Regions from separate parts of the Promicromonospora sp. NPDC050249 genome, predicted to be linked through region 1. Evidence: riboswitches for the same ligand, from Rfam matches in the RefSeq annotation. Region 1 holds a riboswitch; the other holds the start of a gene.
What was found. Region 1 has a riboswitch for cyclic di-AMP ahead of AB0I32_RS19255 (NlpC/P60 family protein). Riboswitches for the same ligand answer to the same signal wherever they lie in the genome.
Positions count from the first base shown of each region.

Region 2: linked by a shared signal. The riboswitch ahead of AB0I32_RS06950 (C40 family peptidase) and the one ahead of AB0I32_RS19255 (NlpC/P60 family protein) in region 1 are both predicted to bind cyclic di-AMP.

Region 1 covers NZ_JBFAKY010000024.1:62,966-67,843, reverse strand. The annotation lists gene AB0I32_RS19270 (MHYT domain-containing protein) at 1-189, opposite strand, end outside; gene serC (phosphoserine transaminase) at 308-1,417, opposite strand; gene AB0I32_RS19260 (metal-dependent transcriptional regulator) at 1,501-2,217, shown strand; cyclic di-AMP (ydaO/yuaA leader) riboswitch at 2,390-2,581, shown strand; gene AB0I32_RS19255 (NlpC/P60 family protein) at 2,632-3,378, shown strand; gene AB0I32_RS19250 (universal stress protein) at 3,593-4,561, shown strand; gene AB0I32_RS19245 (aminotransferase class I/II-fold pyridoxal phosphate-dependent enzyme) at 4,667-4,878, opposite strand, start outside.
Region 2 covers NZ_JBFAKY010000006.1:189,596-194,473, forward strand. The annotation lists gene AB0I32_RS06935 (ion transporter) at 1-422, opposite strand, end outside; gene AB0I32_RS06940 (GlsB/YeaQ/YmgE family stress response membrane protein) at 633-899, shown strand; gene AB0I32_RS06945 (hypothetical protein) at 896-1,837, shown strand; gene AB0I32_RS06950 (C40 family peptidase) at 2,028-2,717, opposite strand; cyclic di-AMP (ydaO/yuaA leader) riboswitch at 2,765-2,962, opposite strand; gene AB0I32_RS06955 (hypothetical protein) at 3,128-4,021, shown strand; gene AB0I32_RS06960 (S8 family serine peptidase) at 4,160-4,878, shown strand, end outside.

The sequences.
Region 1 (4,878 bases):
GTGCATCACCCAGATGCCGGTACCGCCCAGGGCGATGGCGCCGAACACGAGCCACGCCGCGCGCGTGCCGCCCGATGCTGCTCGGGCGCGAGACGTGCACGCAAGGCCCGTCGCTGCGCCGGTACACGAGATCGCGTACGCCAGCAGCGGCGTCACGATCCCGAAGGTGAAGTGGTCGATCACTGGCATGGTGTTGAACAGCCCCTCGAATGGTTCCCTAGGATGCCGAAACGTTACAGAGTCCCCACGGCTCGGACAATAGGCTGAACTCCCCGTCCAAGGGATATTGCGGACGTGATCGTGCTGGTCAGACTGTTTCGACGACGTAGTCGACGCAGGCCGTGAGCGCCGCGACGTCGTCCGGGTCGACCGCGGGGAACATGCCCACCCGGAGCTGGTTGCGCCCCAGCTTGCGGTACGCGAACACGTCCTGCACGCCGTTGGCGGCCAGCTCGGAGATCACCCGTCCCGCGTCGATCTCCTCGGCGAGGTCGATGGTGCCGACCACAGCGGATCGCTCCTCGGGGCGCGCGACGAACGGCGTCGCCCACTCCCGCGACTCGGCCCAGGAGTAGAGGATCTCGGCGGAGGTCGCGCAGCGCTTCGCGGACCACTCGAGCCCGCCCTGGTCGATCAGCCACTCGACCTGGTCGGCCAGGAGCAGCAGCGTCGCGACGGCCGGCGTGTTGAGCGTCTGGTCCTGGCGCGAGTTCTCGATCGCGGTCGTGAGCGACAGGATCTCCGGCACCCAGCGGCCCGAGCCCTCGACGCGTGCGGCCCGCTCGACGGCCGCGGGGGACAGGACGGCGAGCCACAGGCCGCCGTCCGCGGCGAAGGCCTTCTGCGGGGCGAAGTAGTAGGCGTCGGTCTGGCTCAGGTCGACGGGCAGGGCCCCGGCCCCGGACGTCGCGTCGGTGAGCACGACGGCGCCGTCCGGCCCCGACGGGCGCAGCACCGGCGCCATCGCGCCTGTGGAGGTCTCGTTGTGCGGGGTGGCGTACGTGTCGACGTCGTCGGCGGGCTCGAGGTAGGCGACGGCGCCCGGCTCCACCGAGATCACCTGGGAGGGCTCGAGGAACGGGGCGCGCGCCGTTGCGGCGGCGAACTTGCCGCCGAACTCGCCGAACGCGGCGTGCTGCACCTTGCGCTCCACGAGGCACAGCGTGGCGACGTCCCAGAACGCCGTGGCCCCGCCGTTGCCGAGCGCCACCTCGTAGCCGTCGGGCGCGCCGAGCAGCTCCGTGACACCCTCACGAATACGGTGCACCAGGTTCTTCACGGGCGCCCGCCGGTGTGACGTGCCGAGCACGTGCGCGTTCGCGACGAGATGATCCACCTGTTCCGGGCGCACCTTGGAGGGGCCGGAGCCGAATCGGCCGTCGGCGGGCAGCAGGTGTGGCGGGATTGTCAGTGGCACAGAACTAGACTAGAACCTGGGCCGACGCCCGGGCCGCACGTGTCCAGGGCGACTGGGCGGCTGTGCGCATGACGGGAGCTGACGTGACGGATCTGATCGACACCACCGAGATGTATCTCAAGACGATCTACGAGCTCGACGAGGAGGGCATCACGCCCCTGCGTGCGCGCATCGCGGAACGGCTGGGGCACTCCGGACCGACGGTGTCGCAGACCGTCGCCCGCATGGAGCGCGACGGCCTCGTGATCGTGACGGGCGACCGGCACCTCGAGCTTACGGAGCTGGGACACGACAAGGCGATGCGCGTGATGCGCAAGCACCGCCTCGCGGAGCGGCTGCTGACCGACGTCATCAAGCTCGACTGGGAGCACGTGCACGTCGAGGCCTGCCGCTGGGAGCACGTGATGAGCGACCTGGTGGAGAAGCGCCTTGTCGGCCTGCTCGACCACCCGCACCACGACCCGTACGGCAACCCGATCCCCGGGCTGTCGGAGCTCGGCGAGGAATACACCGACGTGCCGTTCCTGACCGGTGTGATCTCGTTGCCCGCCGCGTTCGAGGCGGCGGCGAAGAAGGGCGTCAAGGGCGAGCCGCTCGCGGCGTCGCTCACCCGCATCGCGGAGCCGCTGCAGACGGACATCGAGCTGCTCGCTCGCCTGTCCGAGGCCGGCCTGGTGCCCGGCTCCCGCATCACGGCTGAGCACAGCGGCGGGACCTTCACGGTGGCCGTCGACGGCGCGGGTACGGCGCTCGAGCTCGGCGAGGACGTGGCCCGCCACCTCTTCGTCGCGACGGTCTGATCGGACCCCTCGCGGGCCTCTCGGTCGTCCAGCTGTCGTCGGATTGACGTCCCCTTTGTCTGAAAAGCGAAACCCCTCGTGCGACACGCCCTGGCAGTCGTTGCCGGAACGTGACATCGAGGGTGAGGTCCGGTACGTTCGGACCGCTCCCACGGAGTTATTCGTGGGGGTCCTCGGACGGACGCCGAACTCTGTCACCGGCCGGGGCCCCAAGACGACCGCATGACAGAGGCGGGGGACCCACCAATGGGCGCCAGGGTGCGTCCTCGGGGTGAAGCTGGGTATTCCTTCGGGATGCTCGGCCGGGTGATTTCTCCCACCCGAACCCGACAGCTGACCTCGAAGGCGTTCAAGGAGAGGTACTACGTGACTGCACGTACGACTCGCGCTCGCCATCGGGCTGCGCGACGACCAGTGACTCCGTTCACCGAACTTGCTCAGAACGCCGCAGTAGGCCGCCGCACCGCGGTCGCAGCCGCTGGTGGCGCGCTCCTCGTCTCGACCTTCGGTGGCGCGCTGGTCGCTCAGGCGGCTCCGGTGGAGACCGGCCACGCGAAGATGAACTCGGTCGACCTCAACGCGCTGGCGACGCAGGCCCGTGAGGCGCTGTCGAACGCACCCGTCGTGTCGGTCGCACCCGACGCAGAGCTCAACGTCGAGAAGTCCGCGGTCTCCGTGGTCTCGGCCGCCGAGAACGAGGACTACCAGGCAGAGCTCGCCGCGAACGAGGCGGAGGAGGCGGCTGAGGCTGCCGCCGCCGAGGCTGCTGAGGCCGCCGAGGCAGCCGCCAGCGCCGTCTCCAGCTCGGTCGACATCCCCGCGTCGGCGATCGGCAACTCCGTGATCTCGATCGCGAGCCGCTACATCGGCGTGCCGTACGTCTCCGGTGGCTCCAGCCCGAGCGGTATGGACTGCTCCGGCTTCACCAAGTACGTCTACGGGCAGCTCGGCATCAACCTGCCGCACTCGTCGTCGTCGCAGGCCAGCTACGGCACCCAGGTGCCGGCGTCCGAGGCTCAGCCGGGCGACCTGATGTGGACCCCCGGGCACGTCTCGATCTACGCCGGTGGCAACACGATGATCGACGCGTCCAAGCCGGGCACCGTCGTCGACTTCCGCACCATCTGGCAGTCGAACCCCACGTTCATCCGCCTGGGCTGATCCCAGCCGCGTAGTACCGCACCGCAGAGATCCGCGAAGTAGAGCGCCTGTCCGAAATTCCCTGGTGTCACCAGGGAGACCCGGACAGGCGCTCTACTTCGCGGATCTCTGCTTTGCCTTCGTTCTGCAGTCTTTTTGCCTCTGGTTACCCATAACGCGCGTGCCGCCGGTAGCGTTGGAGTGCAATGGTGCTTGGGCGAAGAGAGGTCTTGCGATGACGCGATCCGAGGTCGTGCTGGTCGGGGTGGACGGGTCGGCCGCGAGCCTGCACGCGCTGGACTGGGCCACCGCCTACGCGCACCGCGTGGGCTGGGCGCTGCACATCGTCTGCAGCTATTCGCTGCCGTCCTTCACGGCCGCGTCGCTCGACGGCGGATACGCCGCCCTCGACGACACGACCATCCAGGAGGGTGCCAAGTCGGTCCTCACCGAGGCGGAGGCGCGCGTGGCGGACGCCGGGGTGCGCGCCACGACCGAGGTCGCGACCGGCGACGCCGCGGGCGTGCTCGTGGAGCTGTCCGGCGACTACGGGCTGGCCGTCGTCGGTACGCGCGGCCGTGGCGGGTTCACCGAGCGGCTGCTGGGCACCGTGTCGTCCGCGCTGCCCGCGCACGCGCGGTGCCCCGTCGTCGTGGTCCCGTTGCGCGCCGAGGCGAACAGGGGTGTCTCCTGGACCGTGCAGGGCTCCGCGTCGGGAGCGGACGCCGAGACGAGCACGACGGCGCCAGGGGCGGCCGAGATCCGGGAGGTGCGCCGGATCGTCGTCGGCGTGGACGGGTCGCCGCAGGCCGAGCGGGCGCTGCAGCACGCGATCCTGCAGGCGAACGCGTGGGGGGCGGAGCTGACCGCCGTCACCGGCGTGCCCGTGGGGAACAGCGGGATGCTCGCGTGGCTGCCGTCCAACATCGACCGTGAGCAGGTGCTCGCCGACATCGGGGCCGGCATGGACGTCCTGGTCGACAAGTACGAGGCACAGAACCCCGGCCTGCGGATCCGGCGGATCGTGCTGGACGGTACCGGCGCGGAGCTGCTGACGGAGTTCTCGACGGCGTCGGACCTGGTGGTTCTGGGGTCACGCGGCCGAGGCGGGTTCCGCGGGCTGCTGCTGGGCTCCACGAGCCAGGCGGTGCTGCACCACGCGGCATGCCCGGTGCTCGTGGTCAACAAGCACTGCACGGACTGACCACGCCGCACCGCCGAAGTAGAACTGCGGCGAAGGAGAACCCCAGCGAAGCGGGTTGCCGCTCGCTGGGGTTCTCCTTCGCCGTCGTTCTCCTTCGCGGTGGTTCTATTTCGAGGCCGCCTCCGCGGCGGCCAGGAGGACGCAGGTCGCCACGCCGTCCATCGCCGTGCGGACCTCGTCCAGCGGGGGCATCGACGGGGCCAGGCGCACGTTCTTGTTCTCCGGGTCCTTGCCGTACGGGTGGGTGGCGCCCGCAGGCGTCAGCGCGATCCCCGCCTCCTTGGCGAGCTGCACCACGCGGGACGCGGTACCCGGAG
Region 2 (4,878 bases), on a different contig from region 1:
GCCCGTAGCAGGCCGTCGACGACGCGGCGCAGCGACGGCACCACCGTGATCACGCGCAGCACGCGGAGCACCCGCAGGGCACGCAGGGCGGACAGGGACTCGCTGGCCGGGAGTACCGCGATGCCGACGACGGCGAGGTCGAACAGGTTCCACGGGTCGCGGAAGAACGTGCGACCGTGGGCGACGATCCGCAGGAGCAGCTCGAGCACGAAGAAGCCGAGCATGGTGTGGTCGATGATCACCAGGATCTCGAGCGCAGCCCCGCTCACCATGGTCTCCGCGCCCAGGATCAGGGCGTTCGCCAGGATCACCACGAGAACGAGGTTGACGAACCACCTCTGGTCGAGGAACGCGCGGAGCCGCCCCCGCCAGGTGTGTGGTTCGATCCGTGGCTCGGCCGGTGTGCCGATCGCCTGGTTCATGCGGTCTCCCTAGCTGTCACGTGCCCGGAGTCCTTGCTCCGGTCCTGCCTCAGGCCCTTGCCCGCGCGAACTGTAGCGCGGAGGTGTACGTTGCCTTTGTTGGGCGCATTGTCCCGGTTTGGGACCGATTCGGAGGTTCCGCTGGCAAGTCGGCGCAAACAGTGCTGAGGTAGTGCGCAAGCAAGCCAACCACTCTGGAGGAAACACGCCATGGGTTTCTTTGCTTTTCTCATCCTCGGGCTGATCGCGGGCGTCATCGCACGCATCATCCTCCCCGGCAAGCAGCCGGGCGGCTTCTGGGTCACCCTGCTCCTCGGTGTGCTCGGCGCCATGCTCGGTGGCTGGCTCGGTGGGCTCATCTTCAACGTCAGCCTGGACGAGTTCTGGTCCTGGGAGAGCTGGCTCTTCTCGGTGATCGGCGCGATCATCGTGATCCTGATCGCCCAGGCCATCTTCGGTCGTCGTAAGACCGCTTGATCGCAGTACATCGCGGCCGCGTCGCCACCCTCGTCCTCGTGACGGCGGTGGTCGGCGCGGCCGCGGTCGCGTGTACTGGCGGTGGCGCGCCGTCGTCCGCGAGGGGAGCGGTGCCCGACGACGTCGCCTCTCAGCTGAGCGTCGAGGTGGCGCAGGGCCGCGAGCAGTACGCCGAGCGGGAGATCCGGCTCGAGGTCACCAACGACTCCGACAAGACCTTGACCCTCCTCTCCGGGGCCCTGCGGGCCGTGCAGTTCGGGCCGTCACATCCCATGAAGGAGGGACGCACCCTCGTGCTGCGGCCCGGCGCCACGCGCGCCGTCTACGTGGGGCTGGGCGAGGCGAGGTGCGCAGACCTGGCGGCGGCGGAGGACGGCGCCGCGACGGCCCCGCCGTCCGCCACGATCACGCTCGCCCTCGGCGAGGGCGACGACCTGGGTCCCACGACCGACGTCCTCGTCGACGAGGTGAGCGATCCCGTCGGACACCTCGCCCGGAACCACGCGGTCGACTGCTCGACCGCGGCCGTTGCGGCCGGCGCTGACCTCACCGTTGATCCCGACGTCCCCGTCGAGACGCGCGACGGTGAGCTGATCGCCCTGGTCACCCTGCGGATCGAGCGGGTCGACGGCGGTCCGGAGGTCACCCTCGACCGGATCGCCGGGACGACCTTGATGAGCAGTGCGGACCCGGGTGGCGACGTCTCGGGCTGGGCCGGCCAGGACCTGGCGGGACAAGGATCCGGCGAGGTGGTCCTGGCGGTGGTGCCCGCCCGCTGCGACGTCCATGCGGTGGCCGAGGACAAGCGGGGCACGTTCCTGCCGGTGTCCGCACGCGTCGGCGGCGTCCCGCAGGAGCCTGTCTACGTGCCGATGCCAGACACCGCACGCTCCGACTTCTTCTCCTTCGTCGCGGACTACTGCGACTGGCCGGAGTGAGCGACCCCGGACACGCGAGAGGCGCCGCCTCCGGCGTCGGGCGGAAACCCGGCGCGGAGGCGACGCCTCACGATGTACTGCGGTCGATGTGCTGCGATAGCTCAGGCTCTATCTGTGTCGCCTGAGCCTGCGTTCCCGCTCCGGGCGCGTGCCTCGTTCCTCGGCCCGCACCCTGCGCTGCACCTTCGGCTCAGACGACGCGGATGAACGTCGGGCTGTTCTGCCACATCTCGGTGTAGCGCACCGGCATGCCGGCGGCCCACGCCTCGATGATCATGCCGTCGCCCGCGTACAGGGCCACGTGGCCGGGCGTCCAGACGATGTCGCCGGGCTCCGGGTAGGTGACCTGGTAGCCGGAGCTGAGCATCGCGCCGGACGAGTGCGGCAGGTTCACGCCGAGCTGCGCGTACACGTACTGGATGAGGCCGGAGCAGTCCATGCCCTCGGCCGGCGAGTTACCGCCCAGCACGTACGTGATGCCGAGGTAGTTGAACGCGACGTTGATGGCCTGCTCGCCGACCGGGACGGGGTCCGGCGCGTCGACAGAGACAACGGCGGGACCGCCGCCCTTCTTGCCGTCGGCGCCCGAGGAGGTGCCAAGGGCTTCCATCTCGATCGGCATCTTCGCGTCGGACGGGACGGTGACCGTGGGGGCCCCGGCAACTGCCTGCTTGGCCACCGCGGTGAGGGAGCGCAGGTCGACCGTGTTCAGCTTGGCGGACTTCACGTCGGTCTTCAGGTCCATGGCGGGGGCCGCGTGGGCCGTGGTCGCGATGGTCGAGATCAGGACGCCACCGGCTGCTGCGGCGATGGCTCCTCGGCGGGCTACGGTGCCTGCGTTCTCTGTGGCGGTACGAGCGAGGATGCTCAGCGGTGTCATGGCCGGCCGGCTGTCACGATGCCGTCCGCGAAGGGAGTTCGTCACCTAAATGTCTCCTGTACCGCCTGCGAGGTCAGCTGTCGGGTTCGGGTAGGAGTACACACCCGGCCGCACGGCTACTGGGGGGTTCCGTCCGGCTTCACCCCGAGGGCGACGATGGTGCTGTCGCCCGGGAAGGTGGGTCCCCCGCTCCTGTCTCGAACGTCTGGTCATGAACCGGTGACAGGATTCGGCGTCCGGCTCACGGCCCCACCGATGTGGTGGGGCAGAAGTCAAAGTACACACCTTCCCCAGAAAAGTCACGATCGGGTTACGCATTCCGGTCTCACCCGCCGAAGGCGCAGATTTGCGCCGTTCCGGTCTTCATGGGCTATGACCGACATCACATACATCGGCTACCGTTCGGCGGCATGGGTGAAAGCGCATATCGCGTCTCCGCCTGGTGGGTGCTTCCCATCAGTGCCGTCGTCTGGTGGGTGTGCGGGTTTCTGCCGTGGCTCCTGCAGGCGTTGTACGAGGTCATAGGCCTTACCGAGGCCTCGGTGGTGCGCTCTGCCGAATTCCTGCCCATCCCGATCACCACCGACGACGCGGTGGTCGGCCTGGTCGTCATGGCGCTGATCGGGGGGCTCCTCGGTGGTCTCACGGCGGGCATCCCGGCCTCGGCGAGGGCGGGCGCGGCTGCCGCGACGACGGGCACCTTGCTCGCCATGTCCGTGGCGGGCGGTGCCTCGTGCCTGCTCGCGCTTCGCGGCAGTGCTCCGGGTGACGCGGCGCCGCTCGGGATGCTGGTCGTCACGGTGGCTGCCGGGGTCGTAGGGCTGGCCGCCGGCCTCCTGACGGCCCTGGGCCCGGCCGCCCTGCGCGGGCCCGCGCTCGCCCTGCCTGTCGTGCTCCTGGACGGCTGGCTGTGGGGTCTGGTGCCGGGCAACCTGGTGTCTCCCACCGGCACGTGGTGGACCTTCGCCGTGGCGCTCGGTATCGCGTTCGGCCTGGCGGTGGACAGCCGACCGATCGAGCTGCTCGGCTGGCTGCCGACCGCGGGCATCGTGTGGGTGCTGCAAGCGGCCGGGCCGGCCCTCCTGGCCGTGCAGGAGAACATCTGGCCGGGCTCCGCGCTCACGGAGGACCCGCTGTCCGCGGCGGCGATCGTGGCGCACGAGCTCGCCTCGGCGGCGATGGTGCCCGACAGGCACCAGCTGGGCGCCTGGGTGGTCGCCCTGCTGCTCGGTGCGGCGATCGCAGCGCTCCGGCTCTCCCGGCAAGCGGCGGACGAGGGTGAGCTCTCCGGGGCGTGGGCCTGAGGCGGCAGCCCGCACTGATTGCGATCATGTAAATTTCACCCGCCGTGCGTCGCAGGGCCTGTTCGACGCTTGTCCGGTCCCCATAGTTTTGTCCTAGTTCGTAGGTATCCGGCCCACGAGCGAACAACGGGGGCACATATGAACAGGAAGCCATTCGCCGGCGTCGCCACCTCCGCGGCACTCGTCGTGGCGGTGCTCGTCGCCGTGGCACCCGGTGCGCAGGCCGCCACCAACGACCCCCTGCGGGACAAGCAGTGGGGCCTGGACCAGATCAACGCCGAGGCCGCCTGGTCGGCCGGTACCGGCGAGGGCGCGGTGGTGGCCGTCGTCGACACAGGCGTCGACTTCGACCAGCCGGACCTCGCCGGCCAGCTCCTGCCGGGCGCCACCTTCTCCGGCTGTGCGGACGTGCGCCCGTGCGGTGAGGGGGACTTCAGGGGCCCCGACGGCCAGAACGACGGGGACGAGCACGGCACGCACGTGGCAGGCATCGTCGCCGCCGCGGCCGACAACGGCATAGGCGTCGCGGGTGTGGCCCCCGGCGCCAAGGTCCTCCCGGTCAAGGTCCTCGAGGGGGGCTCTGGCTCGTCCCAGGACATCGCGGACGGCATCCGGTGGGCCGCCGACAACGGCGCCGACGTCATCAACCTCTCGCTGGGCTCCGCCCCTGGCGGGCAGCTGCTGACGATCATCGGCGTCGACACCCTGATGCGCGACGCCATCGCGTACGCCCGTGAGCGCGGGGTGCTCACGGTCGCGGCGGCAGGCAACTCGTCGACGCCGCTGTGCACCGACCCGGCGTTCACCAGCTCGGCGATCTGCGTGGGGGCAACGGACTCGGCCCGCCTCCATGCCTA